2 regions of the Shewanella sp. Actino-trap-3 genome follow, and region 2 is predicted to be linked to the other one. Evidence: predicted binding sites of a transcription regulator. Region 2 holds the regulator's gene; the other holds the start of a gene.
The links. Region 2 encodes sigma-54, which starts transcription at its own class of promoters, with help from an activator protein. Its sites were predicted from a motif close to GTTGGCACGNNNNTNGNNT; they were not measured.
Positions count from the first base shown of each region.

Region 1: CXF80_RS04390 (Tll0287-like domain-containing protein) is a predicted target of sigma-54. The motif match lies at 3,705-3,723, and genes of this name have one in related genera.

Region 1 is NZ_PJCE01000001.1:1,031,204-1,038,988, reverse strand. Features, by position in the region: gene CXF80_RS04410 (Y-family DNA polymerase) at 1-1,225, shown strand, start outside; gene CXF80_RS04400 (NifB/NifX family molybdenum-iron cluster-binding protein) at 1,635-2,180, shown strand; gene CXF80_RS04395 (sigma-54 interaction domain-containing protein) at 2,207-3,529, opposite strand; gene CXF80_RS04390 (Tll0287-like domain-containing protein) at 3,823-4,473, shown strand; gene CXF80_RS04385 (MBL fold metallo-hydrolase) at 4,756-5,625, shown strand; gene CXF80_RS04380 (rhodanese-like domain-containing protein) at 5,721-6,125, opposite strand; gene CXF80_RS04375 (sulfite exporter TauE/SafE family protein) at 6,141-6,890, opposite strand; gene CXF80_RS04370 (MBL fold metallo-hydrolase) at 6,908-7,777, opposite strand.
Region 2 is NZ_PJCE01000001.1:3,851,090-3,858,874, forward strand. Features, by position in the region: gene CXF80_RS16600 (transposase) at 1-175, opposite strand, end outside; gene CXF80_RS20190 (hypothetical protein) at 195-347, opposite strand; gene mgtE (magnesium transporter) at 871-2,235, opposite strand; gene CXF80_RS16610 (HPr family phosphocarrier protein) at 2,701-2,976, opposite strand; gene rapZ (RNase adapter RapZ) at 2,993-3,859, opposite strand; gene ptsN (PTS IIA-like nitrogen regulatory protein PtsN) at 3,856-4,299, opposite strand; gene hpf (ribosome hibernation promoting factor) at 4,302-4,589, opposite strand; gene CXF80_RS16630 (RNA polymerase factor sigma-54) at 4,615-6,099, opposite strand; gene lptB (LPS export ABC transporter ATP-binding protein) at 6,242-6,973, opposite strand; gene lptA (lipopolysaccharide transport periplasmic protein LptA) at 6,970-7,551, opposite strand; gene lptC (LPS export ABC transporter periplasmic protein LptC) at 7,538-7,785, opposite strand, start outside.

The DNA.
Region 1 (7,785 bases), 2.8 Mb from region 2:
TTGCAGTGCTGAACAGGTGTTTCGTCCTGATTGGCGTGGTAGGCCGATGATTGTGCTCAGCAATAATGATGGCTGTATTGTGGCCGCTAATCGACATGCAAAAGAGGCTGGCATTCAAAAGTTTTTACCTTATTTTCAAGTTAAAGCCTTATGCGCCCAGCGCAATGTCATCGTTTGCTCATCTAATTATGAATTGTATGCCGATTTATCGGCAAAGATGATGGCAATAATAGGCCGTTTTGCCCCAGAGCAGCATGTGTATTCGATTGATGAAAGCTTTCTGTCTTTTAAGCATTGTTATCCCGCGATCAAATGCCTGCATACCCAAGGTCAGTTAATCCGCCGCGCGGTTTGGAAAGAAGCGCGCCTACCTGTTTGTGTTGGCATAGCCGAAACCTTGACCTTGGCTAAAATTGCCAATCACGCCGCTAAAAAAATCCAGGGATACCAAGGTGTGTGCGTTATCGAGACTATGCAGCAACGTACCGACATTTTAAAACAGTTGGCGGTTGCAGAAGTATGGGGAATTGGCAGGAAGATGAGTAACAAGCTTGCGTTAATCAATATTCGCAGCGCATTTGATCTCGCCTCTATGCCGCCCAGCCTTGCGAGAAAGCAGTTTAGTATTGAAATAGAGCGTACGGTGCGCGAGCTTAACGGCCAAGTGTGTAAGCAATGGGATGAGGCGAGGGCTGATAAAAAGCAAATTTTCTCCACCCGCAGTGTGGGCGAGCGCATCACCGATTATGAGTCATTATTACAAGCGTTAAGTAAGCATGTTGGTATTGCAGCGCTCAAAGCGCGTCAGCAAGGCTCCCATTGTAAAACCATGTTGCTGTTTGCGAGTAATTCCCCCCATGACGAACAGCCAGTAAGTTATAAAGTCATCGTACATTTTCCATGCCCAACCCATTGCAGCGTTGAGCTCACCAAAGCTATGACCCACGCTGCTCCAAGGCTATTTCGTCAAGGAGTGCGCTATTACAAAATAGGCGTGGGCCTAGTTGATTTAGCCAGCGAGAAGCATTTTCAATTTGATTTATTTAATACCGCTAAGGTCACCCATGCGCTAATGCACACGCTAGATGGCATCAACCAACGCTACGGTCGCGACACTGTGTTTCTGGCCGCACAAGGGATAGAGCAAAAGTGGGCCATGCGCCGTGATTTGCTAACACCTCAATATTCGACCCAATGGAAATGCTTGCCAAAGATAAAATGTTAAGGGGTTTTATTGGTTTTTTTTATTCGTTTTTCATGATTAATGCCACTACAGAGCGAATAATCGCCCCGCTATTTTTATCGCAATAAGGTCAAGGGCACTAATGATTGTCAGTCAGATGTTTAGATAATTGATATCGATATAAATAGTGCAACAGATCACAAACCCTAAATTAAAGTTGGCATATGCCATAAATAAGCGTATATATAGCATATGCCATTAACTGTAGTTTAGTTATACCAAGCGCTAAAATTCAGTTAACTATTTATGGGGCAGCCAAAAGCTATGTTAAGCCTATTTATCCCACCTCTTAACCCGAGTTGAAGTTACTTAAATCTGTGTGTTTTAAATTAATGGACGACTTAACTAATGGTAAAGCGTTGTTAATGCAAAATGCACATGAGGAGAAATAATGATTACCGCCATACCAATGAAAGACGAACATATTTCCAGCCATTTTAGCAAAGCTGATGAGGTGCTCTTTATTGACGATCAAGGTCAAGTGAAAGGGCGTTTTGCCAATCCTGCACTAACAGATGGATGTGAGGGTAAACAACAATTAGTCAGTTTGATACTGGCACATGGCGCTAATCGCGTGATCGTACGTAACATTGGCCAACAACTATTAGCTAAATTATTAAGTCGGCAACTGAGTGTTTTTCACGCTAAAAATGGTCGTACAGCAATAGACGATCTTGCCGGTGCTAATTTAGCTGACTGTGAGGAGTATACCGAGGCAAGTCAGGGACGCCCTTCATCTAAGCATATTGCTAAACAAGCGAACGGTGGTTGTTGTGATCATAATCATGCTGACGGAGAAGCGGGCAGTCACGATGGTCATTGCAGTGGATCTGAAATGGCGACAAAGAAACGTTGCTGCGGATCAGAAATGGGCACAGCAACCGCAACAATGAAAACGTGTTGCAATAAAAAGCATTCACTAATACATCAACATTAATGGTAACTATGGTTGATATTGCGTCATTACAGCGCTGTTAGCTTTAATTCATAGCGCTGTAATTTACGATATAAGGTCCGCACACTAATATTAAGCTTAATGGCTAATTCTGCTGGAGATCCTTGAAATTGCTGACAGACCTGAGAAAGATACGCGTACTCCACGTCATCGAGTGACATGAGTTCCGTTGCCGTTTTTAGTGTATTTTTTTTATCTGTCGATGTGTGGTTAGGTTGAACGCTTTCAGGTAAATCACTGCTGTGGATAATATCTTCGTTGGCAATCAGTGCCGATTGTTCAATAATATTCTTCAGTTCGCGAATATTACCTGGATATGCATAATGACTGAGCAGATTTAATGCGTTAGCCGAAAACCTTTTATGTTTGTATTCAGAGTACTTTATAAAATGATTTACGAGTCCTGGAATATCATCAAGGCGCTCACGCAACGAGGGTAAGTAAATGGGAAATCCTGCAATGCGGTAATACAGATCGCGTCTAAATTCACCTTTTTCAACCAAATCGAGTAAATTCTTATGGCTGGCGCTGACTAATCGAAAGTCGGAACGTTTTTGTTTTAATCCACCCACGGCGCGATAACATTGGGTTTCTAGCAACCTTAGCAGTTTAACTTGCATGTTCATCGGTACATCGCCAATCTCATCAAAGAATACCGTGCCGCCATGGGCTATCTCAATCAGACCTTTTTTGCTGGTGGTTGCCCCGGTAAAGGCTCCTTTCTCGTAACCAAATAACTCACTTTCGAACAGGTTTTCACTCAGGCCGGTACATTCAATAACCACAAAAGGTTTATCATTGCGGCTACTGGCTTGATGCACAGCTTTAGCGACGAGTTCTTTACCGGCACCAGTTTCACCTTGCAATAGCACCGCAATACTGGATTGAGATGCTCGGTTAATTCTGTTGAGCATTTGCTTAAACGGCGCAGATTGACCGACCATGGTGCCTTTTTTAGACTCTGTTGATGCATAATCAATGGCATCTAAAACCTCCAGATATCCCAATACCTTGCCACTGTTATCTTTAATGGGTTTCATTAAAATATCGCAATATGACTTACCGTGTGCAGTGCTATGAATATGTACAGCATTGGCAGCCCTTGCAGTACTCTGGCATTGTTGCAAAGGACACTCTTCACCGTGTTTATCACAAGGCTCATTACTGTGATGAGATATCTGATGGCATTTACTTTGGCCTAATATGACTTGTGTATCATACGTTTCTAAATAGGCTTGATTAACCGCATGTATAACATAATCTGGCGTAATAAATATTGCCGGTTTATCAATCGCGTTTATCATTGATTGCACAACAGTGGTGTTACTCATTTATCACTCTCGCTTACTGTACACATTAATCAGTTAATCTCTAAAGTGACATTATTAGCGCAATATTTGTCACTACAATGCCATATTTGTCAGTTCATAACCTAGCATGTGCTTCTCGCAAATATCAATGAATTTTAAGTGGCTGATTTTATATATTTTAAATTTGTCGGTGTAATATGGCACAAGCTTTGTATTGATCTTGCTATATGTTTTGTGATTGGACTCGGTCATAGGTTTTTTATAACCCTAAATCTCATTGAGATTAAACGATTTTAAATAGAGGAATAACAATAATGCGCTTAACACACAAACACACACAATCATTGATTAAGGCTAGCCAAATGGCCGGCTTAATCATGCTTATGAGCGTCTCGACGGTAGGACAAGCTGAATCATTAACCGAGCAGCAAGTGCTTGAACAACAGGCCAATCAACGAATTGCCGAATTTAGCCAAGCACTGAAAGGTCATTTAAAGACAGCCATTAAGCAAGGTGGATTAACCAACGCAGTGTCGGTGTGCCAAGCGGTAGCACCTGCAATTGCAGCAGAAAACTCAAAAGAGGGCTGGACACTTACCCGGACCAGTTTGCGAGTGCGTAATCCAGCCAATACGCCCGATGCTTGGGAGTTAACACAATTACAGCAATTTGAACGTGTTAATGCTTCAGGACAGCAAGCTGCTGATAAACCCATTGTGGCGAGTGAGTTTATCGTCAAAGATGGCAAAACACAGTTTCGTTATATGAAGGCGATACCAGCGCAACAATTATGCTTAGGTTGTCATGGTAGTAATATTAATCCTGAGCTGAGTACTTTGATTAACAAAACCTATCCTAATGATAAAGCCGTTAACTTTGCCCTCGGTGATATTCGCGGTGCGTTTTCATTACAAAAGGTTATCAGTAATCAAGCCGCATCGGTTACAGCAACAACAAAGCCGTAATCAAAGCTGAAGTAATATAAGCGAAAGACCTAGAAGCGAGGACGCTGCGCGGCTTATAGCAAGAGCCTAGTCGCTTCGCTGCTAGGACGCTTCGCTGCTAGGTGCTAAAGCAAACAGCACAGCGACCCATGCGCTGTTTATGGTGGTGGTTTACGTTAACATGATCCTGCCGTTACGAGTCCTTATCAGTCATTTACGAAATGATGTTAACCATTATTGCTAATATTGACCTGAGACTTTATCTAACAAATACATTGGGTATTTTGTTGGGAGTTAATTGTTATGAGTAAAATCCGCATTGATCCTTTTTATCATCATACTAGTCATGCTATTACCTATGTGGTGACCGATCTTGCTACTCGTCAAAGTGCGATTATTGATCCCGTTTTAGATTTCGATATGGCCTCTGGTACTATAAGTACGTGTTTTGCCGATAACATCATTGATCATATCGATAAGCATGGATTTGAAATTGAATGGATTTTAGAAACTCATGCACATTGCGATCATATGTCTGCGGCGTGTTATATCAAGACCAAACGCGGGGGAACAACGGGGATTGGTGAGCACATTACTCAAGTCCAGCACACCGTTAAAAGATTGCTTAATCTCGATGAGAGCTTTCAGTGCAATGGCGAGCAGTTTGATCAACTGTTTACCGATAAAGAACTCATTAAATTGGGTCATTTAACTATTCACATTATGCATACACCCGGACATACACCTGCTTGTGTGAGCTATCTCATTGAAGATGTGATATTTGTTGGTGACACATTGTCTACGCCAGAATGGGGTACGGTGAATACTGATTTTCCCAATAGCAGCACGACCACCTTGTATCATTCAATTAACAACATATTAGCGTTACCTAATTGTACTCGGGTGTTTATAGGGCATGATCCCCTTGGATACAAACGCCAAGATAATATATTTGAAACATCAGTGATTGCGCAGAAAAGGTATAACTGCGTTGTCGGCGGTAAAGTGACCCTCGCTGAGTTTGTTCAGCGACATCAACAACGCCATATTGATTCTGATATACCGCATCTATTGTTAGCGGCAATCCAAATTAATATTCGAGCAGGTAACATGCCACCAGCAGACCGTAAGGGTAACGCTTACCTTAAAATACCGCTTAACCAGTTGTCATAAATCGATTAGCCATTAGACATCAGCAATCAATAATCAATAATCAGTCAAGATTAATGAGCAATAAACCACAATATGCTGGTTTATGTTGGATGCATTTATGCCTTATGAGGCACTAACGGAAATTCATCTTGTTGCCATTGCATCATGCCACCTGCGACAGACAATGGTTTGCTAAAGCCCATATTCTGTAATGATGCTGCGGCAAGTGCTGAACGACCACCCGTACGGCAAATAAGGTATATGTCTTTTTGAGCTAACTCAGTTAATGCTAATACCCATTCACAGTGATGACTCACCAAAGGATGTTCATGAATTTTCATCTCTAATACGCCACGAGGAAAATTTATCGCACCTTCTATGTGACCTGTCAGAAACTCTTCATGCTCACGAACATCAATGATCACCACATCTGGTTTACTCATCGCGGTATGTAATTCATGAGTACTCACTTCCCTAATATTCACTTTGATTTCACTTATGTATTCTTGAGCTGTTTTCATGTGTACCTCGTGATATTAAATGATAGATTTTGATAACATAAATAGCGCCATCATCACTAAAAAGACGGCAAATATTTTTTGTAAAATGGCTTTGGGTAAATATTGGCTTATCCATTGACCTGCAATACTGCCGACAAGCCCGCCGGCAATCATGATGGCGATAACCGACCAATCAAATTCAAGTCCTTTGTTTGACAGCAAGCTGTAATATTTAACAAAGCCCACCAGTGAATTCATAGCAATAATCACCAAGCTGGTGCCTATTGCCAGCCACATTTCAATACCACCGAGCAAAACCAGTGCTGGGACAATTAAAAATCCACCGCCAACGCCAACAAATCCGGTCACGACACCGACAGCTAAACCTTGTGAGAGGATTTTAATGATATTCAGTTCACCCGCTTTACACCTGCTAGATTGATTACGCCACATCATGACGGCGCCAATGAGCATTAGCATGACAAACACCGTTAGCTGTATGTCGCTGGTGACAAAGGTGCTGGTCCATGCACCTAAATAAGTACCCGCCATGCCGGGTAAACCAAATAAAAATACATGAGGCCAAGAGACCTTTTTTTGCTTAATAAAACCAATACTACTGATTAAACTTATCGCTCCTACGATGCATAATGATGAAGCAATGGCTAACTCGGCTTGCATACCAATAAGGTATAGCAACACCGGAACCGTAAGAATTGAGCCTCCAGAGCCTAAAACACTTAACACGAAACCAATTAATAATGCGCCAATGATTGCTTGTATCATCTTGATTACTCTTAGGCTTAAAGGATATTAATGGGTATTTTTAAATACACAGTGCCGTTGTCTTCAGCCGCTGGTAGTTGCCCTGCGCGAATGTTGACTTGAATCGCTGGCAATATCAGCCTTGGCATGGCTAATGTCGCGTCTCGTTGTTGACGAAGTGCCACAAAATCTGCTTTTTTCATGCTGTCGTTAACATGGATATTGTGTTTTTTTTGTAGGCTTACTTGGGTTTTAAATTGGTGGTCACGGCCCTCGGTCGGGTAGTCATGACACACATAAATATCGGTGGTTTCAGGAAGGCTGAATAATGTCTGAATTGAATCGTATAAGGTATTGGCATCACCACCAGGGAAATCGCATCTGGCGGTACCCACATCAGGCATAAAAATAGTGTCGCCAACAAAAGCCGCTTGCTCATTAACGATATATACTAGATCGGCTGGTGTATGGCCCGGTGTGTGCATAATGCGAATCGTCATATCACCCACTTTTAGGCGGTCATTATGTTTAAATAACCGGTCAAATTGGTTGCCATTAGGCAAAAAACCTGGCTCTAGATTAAAAATCGTTTTAAAGGTGTCTTGTACTTGAGTGATGTGTTCACCAATACCAATTTGGCCCGCTATTTTGTCACGTAGAAAACTGGCGGCAGATAAATGGTCTGCATGAGCGTGGGTTTCTAATATCCATTTAACCGTCAATTTCTGGCGGTTAATCCAATGTAAAACACGTTGCGCACTGCGGGTATCAGTGCGGCCCGATTTATAATCAAAATCTAAAACAGGGTCAATAATCACTGCATATGAGGTCGCATTATCGGCTACGACATAGGTAAATGTTTCACTGTCTTCATCTAAAAACTCATGCACACTAAACGTCGAATTCATCACAAACC
Region 2 (7,785 bases):
CGCTTTTGCTTCTCATTTGGCGAAGATCATTACTTCTTACCCATTGGTAAACGGTTTTAGCTGATACACCGTATTGCTTTGCTACATCAGACAATAATCTGTTATGGTTTTTGACTTCATCAATTACTTGTCTTTGTAATTCCACTGGATACTGTCTCGCATTTGACATACTCATCAAATAACCTCCTGCTGATTTATTTATGTTTGCCTGAGCGAGTTTCAACATCATCCCACTGGCTGCAACCGAGATGCGCTAAGAAAAAAATATTTTGTCGGCATTGTTGAACGATATTATTGAGCATGATACTGACCGATTTAATCTGACGACTTAAGTTTATTTTCTTCATCGCTATCTCCTACAAGTACAATGGAATGCTTTACAATAAAACTACCTCTTAGTGGGTATGAGTTGTTATATGGAAACTTTGTGCCAACGTTATATAAAAATTTAAGTTGTTATTTATCAAGTATTTAAGTTTTTGTTGTCAATGGGTTATTACTAACCTATTGGTTAGTTTGGTGCAATTGCACTAAATTGGTGAAAGATGCTATGGCGATTATTTATCGCTGAAGTGGTCGATGCTGCACAGTATGGATGACCAATATGGCAGCAAAAGGCCATCTTAATGACAAGATGAGCAAGGCGTTATAGTCGAATGAGTTATTCCGAGTGGATGGTTTAAAAAATCATACAAGGAGTGGGTTTGATGATATGGCTTCAATGGACGTCATCTTGGTAAGTGATCCGGGCGTGAAGACGCATGTTAAACAGGCTAGCGATGTATGGCGGGGGCGAAGTCGTCCGGGGAATTGCGCTAGAGTTTGCAATTTTCACTGGACGACATGATGTGCACCAATCAAATGAATGAGCTAGTGGATTAAGAACAATGTGGCTAGGCCTAAAAATGCAAATAAGCCAACCACATCTGTCACCGTGGTTAATACCATGCCACCGGCTAATGCTGGGTCAATATTTAACTTTTTTAACATTATTGGAATAGTGGCGCCAGCAAAGCCTGCAACCGTCATATTAATCAGCATAGCACAACCAATTAACCCTCCTAACGCGATGTCATCTTTCCACAGCCATACTGCAAAAAATACCAATATAGACCACATTAAACCGTTTAATAATCCAATGCTGAGTTCTTTACCAATCAACCAACGTGAGTTACTTTGGCCAATATGCCCAAGTGCAATACCACGGATCACCAGTGCTAAGGTTTGATTACCGGCAACCCCGCCCATACTCGGAACTATGGTCATTAAAATCGCGATGGTGGCAAATTGCTCTAAGGTGCCTTCGAACATGTTACTGACAGACGAGGCAAGTAACGCAGCAAATAAGTTAATCGTTAACCACAGGGAGCGTCTTAGCGTACTTTTTAGCACTGGGCCAAAGGTATCCTCATCATCATCCATCCCTGCCATCCCCATCATTGAATGCTCGGCATCTTCGCGGATCACATCGATAATGTCATCGATGGTGATCCGGCCAAGCAATTTTGCTTGGCTGTCGACGACTGGGGCGGATAGCCAATCGAGTCGTTCAAATTTTTGGGCTACATCTTTATCAGACATCTCAACCGGAATACTTTCTAACTCTGTGTCCATAATGCTTCGGACGGTTACGCTTGGATCGCAGGTTAATAAATCGACTAATCTTACTCCGCCTAAAACATGATCTTGACGGTCAACAACATATAAGGTGTCGGTAGTATCGGGTAAGTTTCCCCGTTGACGTAAATAACGTAATACCACTTCGATATTGACATCGGGTCGTAAGGTGACGGTATCGGTGTTCATGATACTGCCTGCAGTATCATCAGGGTAGCGCAGTGCTTGTTCTACTCTATCCCTGTCCTGGCTGCGCATTGACTTGAGTACTTTCTTGTAAACTCCATCGGGTAAGCTGCGAAGAATATAGGCGAGATCATCTGTGTCCATACCTATTGTGGCCTGGGCGAGCTTTTCTGGTGTCATGCTGCTAATGAGTGAATCTTTAAGCTCTTCACCTAATTCGTCAAGAATTTCACCCGCATATTGTTGGTCAATCAGTTGCCATAACACTTGTCGGTTTTTGGGGGGTGATGATTCGAGAATTAGGGCGACATCGTTAGGTGACATGGTGTGCAACATGTTACGAGCATGAACAAACAAACCACTGTCTAGCGCTTGAACGAGTTGATTGAGGCGTTGTTCGGTTATCTCATTATCTAGGTACTCTTTACCCATATATCTACTTCCTATTCATCATACTTATATCATCAAGTATGTAATCATTCTGGGCTGCTCAGGTTTTTCTGTTTAAGGCGTATTGGTGCAATAATCGTTGTCTGCTTGTAAGACAATGTAACGCCAAAATGGGATACTTGAGTCGTTTCCTTTGGACGAAATTATGCATGGTCTACGCTGCTATACATCATATTGACGGACGACTACACGGATGCAGAGTCAAACTGGATCCGTTGCTGAAAGCGGCGATATATGTATTATGTTAAACGCTAAACTCCCGCAGAGTGAACTGATACTTAATCAGATGGGTATCAACTGCGTGAGATAAACTTAAGGGCTAATATTATCGAGGGACTGATGTCTACCGTTGAGCATCAATGTCGTGACAGTTTGGTTAGGCCACGTGTAATAAGAATAATAGTGGATTAAAAAGTGAGTGACTCGCGAATCGTACTCTTCACTAATTTAACAAGATTCATCAAATTTAGCATTAATCAGATCACACACTGCATTTAATGCTACTTCGGCATCTGGGCCCTTTGCGGTCACGGTGATCATTTTCCCTATTCCACTTTCAAGCATTAATAACCCGAGCACACTTGCGGCACTGGCGTTTTTTTCGCCCTGAGTTAAGGTGATGTTCGCGTCAAAATCGGCGGCTAATACCGCGAGTTTTGTTGCTGCACGGGCATGTAATCCTAATTTGTTGGAAATGGTAACTTGGCGTTCAAGTTTGATCATTCATGCAATCCTATGCTCACTTAGCGGTTAGTTCACTTATACTTAATTCTCTGTGGCGAGCATTAACAGTGTGTTTACTGCCTTGCCTAAATCGTTTTGCTAATTGGTCTGCAATATATACCGACCGATGCTGGCCACCCGTACAACCAATCGCGATAGTCAGGTAACTGCGATTGTTACGTTCTAGATGTGGCATCCAGGTTTCAAATAGGTTTTCAATTTGCCAAATGAACTTGTTGACCAATGGCTGACGCCCTAAAAATTCTTGTACGGGTTCGTCTAATCCTGTCATTGGGCGCAATTCTATTTCCCAGTGTGGATTGGGCAAAAAACGTACATCAAACATAAAATCCGCTTCAGTCGGCATGCCGTGCTTAAAGCCAAAAGACTCAAAGTTAATCACTAATTCTTTATCGACACTGCCTAATAGTATTTGCCTAACTTGGTCGCTTAACTCGTAGATATTTAGCGCCGAAGTGTCAATGTAATGGTCAACAATTTTTGCGGTAGGCTCAAGTAAACGGCCTTCTAATTTGATCGCTTCTTGCAGTGAAATATGATTTTTAGATAACGGGTGCAATCGGCGTGTTTCGCTGTAGCGTTTAAGTAACACTTTATCATTGGAATTTAGAAAGAAGCTGATAATTTCAGTGTCATGTTCAAGTAGGGCTAATTGGTCTTGAAGCACTTTGCCTTGTTCAGCAATGTTGCGGACATCAACACTAATCGCAACTAAATCATTACTGCCCTTGAGCTGAGCGAGTAATGTGCCAATGAGGGGTAGAGGCAAATTATCGACACAATAATATCCTAGGTCTTCTAATACTCTTAAGGCAACGGATTTCCCTGAACCTGAACGTCCCGATACTATGACAAGTTTCATGCAGTTATAACCCGATAAAGTTCTGTTGCGTTGTGGCTTTTGCGAAGCTGTTTCAATATTTGCTTATCGCTGAGCTTTTTAGCCATACTCGATAACGTGCCTAAATGTTGTTGGCACTGGTCTGCAGGTACTAACAAAGCAAATAAAATATCCACGGGCTGCTTATCAATTGCATCAAAGGCAATGGCTTCTTCACATTTAACAAATATCGCGATGGGGTGATCGATGGTCGTTAATCGACCATGAGGTATCGCAATGCCATTTCCTATACCTGTGCTACCCATTTTTTCTCTCGCTAATAGGCTTTCAAAAACCTCTTGCGAAGACAGGGTTGGATACTGGGCAGCGACTAAATTGCTGATGAGTTCCAGTACTTTTTTCTTACTGCCCGGTGTGGCACAGGTAGTGCATTCCGGCTGCAGAATGGTACAAAGTTCCATCGTTAGTGTTTTGTATACTTCTCTTTGTGTTTAATTACCTGACGGTCGAGTTTATCGATCAGGGCGTCTATTGCAGCATACATATCAGTATTTTCTGACATAGCAAAAATCTCTGCGCCATTAACGTGGATTTTGGCTTCTGCTTTTTGTTGTAATTTTTCTACATGGAGTACAACGTGTACATTATGGATCTGATCGAAGTGTCGTTCAAGCTTTGAAAATTTACCATTAACATACTCACGTAAAGATTCTGTTATTTCGACATGACGTCCAGTCAGATTTATATCCATAGAAAATCCTCCACAACCTTGTAGGTTATAAACTCTTACGTTGGTTTGAGGGCGGGATTAGCATTGCTTCTCGGTATTTTGCAATCGTACGACGAGCAACGTTTATGCCTTGTTCTGCCAGAAGTTGAGCCATTTTACTGTCACTCAATGGTTTTTTCTGGTTTTCTGCGGCAACCAGCTTTTTGATAAAAGCACGAATTGCTGTTGATGAGCATTCCCCGCCATCGTCAGTGCTGACATGGCTAGAGAAGAAGTACTTTAGTTCAAATAGTCCACGTGGGGTGTGCATATATTTTTGTGTGGTGACTCGTGAAATTGTCGATTCATGCATTTCTACTGCTTCAGCGATATCATTTAGCACCATAGGTTTCATGGCTTCTTCACCGTATTCAAAGAAGCCTTGCTGAAATTGCACAATGCAATTTGCCACTTTGAGTAGAGTATCATTGCGGCTTTCGATACTTTTAATAAACCATTTAGCCTCTTGCAAATGGCCTCGAATAAATTGACTGTCAGACTGATTTTTACTGCTTCTAGCCATGGCAGCGTATTGCTGATTAACGCCAATTTTGGGCATATTGTCTGGGTTTAACTCTACAACCCAACGGCCATTTTTCTTTAGTACCGTGACATCGGGAATAACGAATTCGTCTTCGGTGGCGGTGATCAATAAGCCTGGACGAGGATTGAGTGATTGGATTAGGGTGATGGCGTCACGTAACTCATTTTCTTTTAGCTTAGTTTTGCGCATCAATAATCTAAAATCACGCCCAGCAATTAAGGTTAAATAGTCTTTAATTAGCAAACGGGCATTATCGATATAGGGTGTGGTGTTAGAGAATTGCGCTAATTGGATCAATAAACATTCACTTAAATCACGTGCAGCAACACCAACGGGATCAAAGTGTTGAATTCGTTTTAATACAGCTTCAACTTCATCTAACTCAACATTTTCGTCACCCATGGCTTCGAGAATATCGTCGGTACTTTGGGTTAAATAACCGCGTTCATCCACGGCGTCGATGATCGCTGTGGCAATGGCAAGATCGGTCTCTGAAAATGGAGTGAGATTTTTCTGCCATTCTAAATGTTCATACAGACCTTCGGTGGTTTCACCTTGAAACGGCATGTCATCATCGCGCATGCTAGCACTACCTGAACCTGACATCGGCGAGGCGGTGTACACTTCATCCCATGTAGTATCCATGGCTAAATCATCCATGGTTTCTTTGGTCATAGATTCTGCTGTGTCGACTGTTGAGGTGTCTTTTTCAATATTGACAATGCTGTTGTCACTGAAGTCTGTATCAGCTTGGTCGCGATTTTCTTTTACGGGGTCTTTTGCTTCAGAAAACTCATCTTCTATTTCAAGTAATGGATTTGAATCCAATGCTTGTTGGATTTCTTGCTGTAGCTCCAATGACGATAATTGCAGTAAGCGAATGGCTTGCTGCAATTGTGGGGTCATGGTTAAGTGTTGACCCATTTTAAGTTGGAGTGACGCTTTCATTTACCGCTTATCCCTAGATGATTTCCATAAAAGTGACAATTTATAAAACTGTAATGGATTGTCACGTACATCAATGATGTTTAACGCTGTTTAGATATCGTTCAATCAAATGAGTTAGATAGACTAAAGGCCCGTAAAGTAACTATAGCTTGAATTGTTCACCTAAGTACACCGCCCGAACTTGTTGATTGCTCAATACCTCATCAGGTGTGCCTTCGGCAATTAAATTACCTTGGCTGACGATATAAGCTCGCTCACAGACATCTAACGTTTCACGTACGTTATGGTCGGTAATTAATACTCCTAGACCTCGGCTTTTAAGTTGTTGAATGATTTTTTTTATGTCGATGACAGAAATCGGATCAACACCAGCAAAGGGCTCATCGAGTAAAATAAATTTTGGATTGGCGGCTAAAGCGCGCGCAATTTCAACACGACGACGTTCACCACCCGATAACGACATGCCTAGGCTGTCTCGAATATGGGTAATATGGAACTCTTCTAATAGATGCTCAAGCTGTTCAATACGTTGGTCTGTACTGAGTTCTTTGCGCGTTTGCAACACGGCCATAATGTTGTCATACACTGTGAGTTTACGGAAAATACTGGCTTCTTGTGGTAAGTAACCAATGCCTTTGCGAGCTCGCAGATGCATAGGATCGTCAGTGAGATCGTCATCATCAATTAAAATTCGACCCTTATCACTTTTCACTAGGCCGACAACCATATAAAAGGTGGTTGTTTTACCTGCACCATTGGGGCCTAAAAGCCCAACAATTTGGCCTGTTTTAACCGTTAAACTGACATCTTTAACAACTTGACGATCTTTATAGCTTTTAGCCAGATTTTCAGCGGTTAAGGTTATTTGGGTCATGGTTTGATCTGCTTTTTAACTGGGATTTCAGGGAGTTTTTGCTTTGGCGCAGACTCGTCTTGGAAATTCTCAGGTTGAATAATGGTGATAACCCGATCTTGCCCTGTGCCCGAACTTTCAGCAATAAGCTCTTGCGCATTGATGTTGTACTTAATTCGATTACCGGTCACTTGGCTACCCGATTGATTAAGTTTGGCATTACCTGTCAATGTTAGCGTGGTAGTCGCAAGGTCATAGGATATTTCGTCGGCACTGGCAGTACCAATTTGACCGTCATCTAATTCTTGTGAAAACGTCGCGGGTTTGCCAGTGGCGATAAGTTTCTTACTGGTGCTGTTTTCGGGGGTAAACGCCCGTAATTCATCAGCATTGATATTAATACTGCCTTGGACAATCTTAACCGGACCATTAAAAATGATTTGGTTATTTTTTATGTCAGCAAATTGGCTAACCGCAACAATTTTTAATTCTTGTTTCAGATCACCTTGTTTCGCCGTAGCAGGCAAACTCAACAGGCAAAGCATGCTGCTCAATAAAATAACATTGGCGCGAGTGTGGAGACGATTAATGTGGCTCATATGTTCCTTCTACCTGGCTCAGTAGCGATAATTGTTGCGAATTCAAGTCAGCATGTAGGCCTAAGCCTTGAATAATAAACCCTTTGCCTTTGATATACACCATCTCTTGTGAGGTGCCTATCATAGTGGTTAAGTCTACCGTCACCGCTTGGGTACTCAATGACTGCAGGGGTTCTTCTATATCAATGGCATCAATAATAACATTGTTTTCTAATATGACTTTGCTGGTGTTTT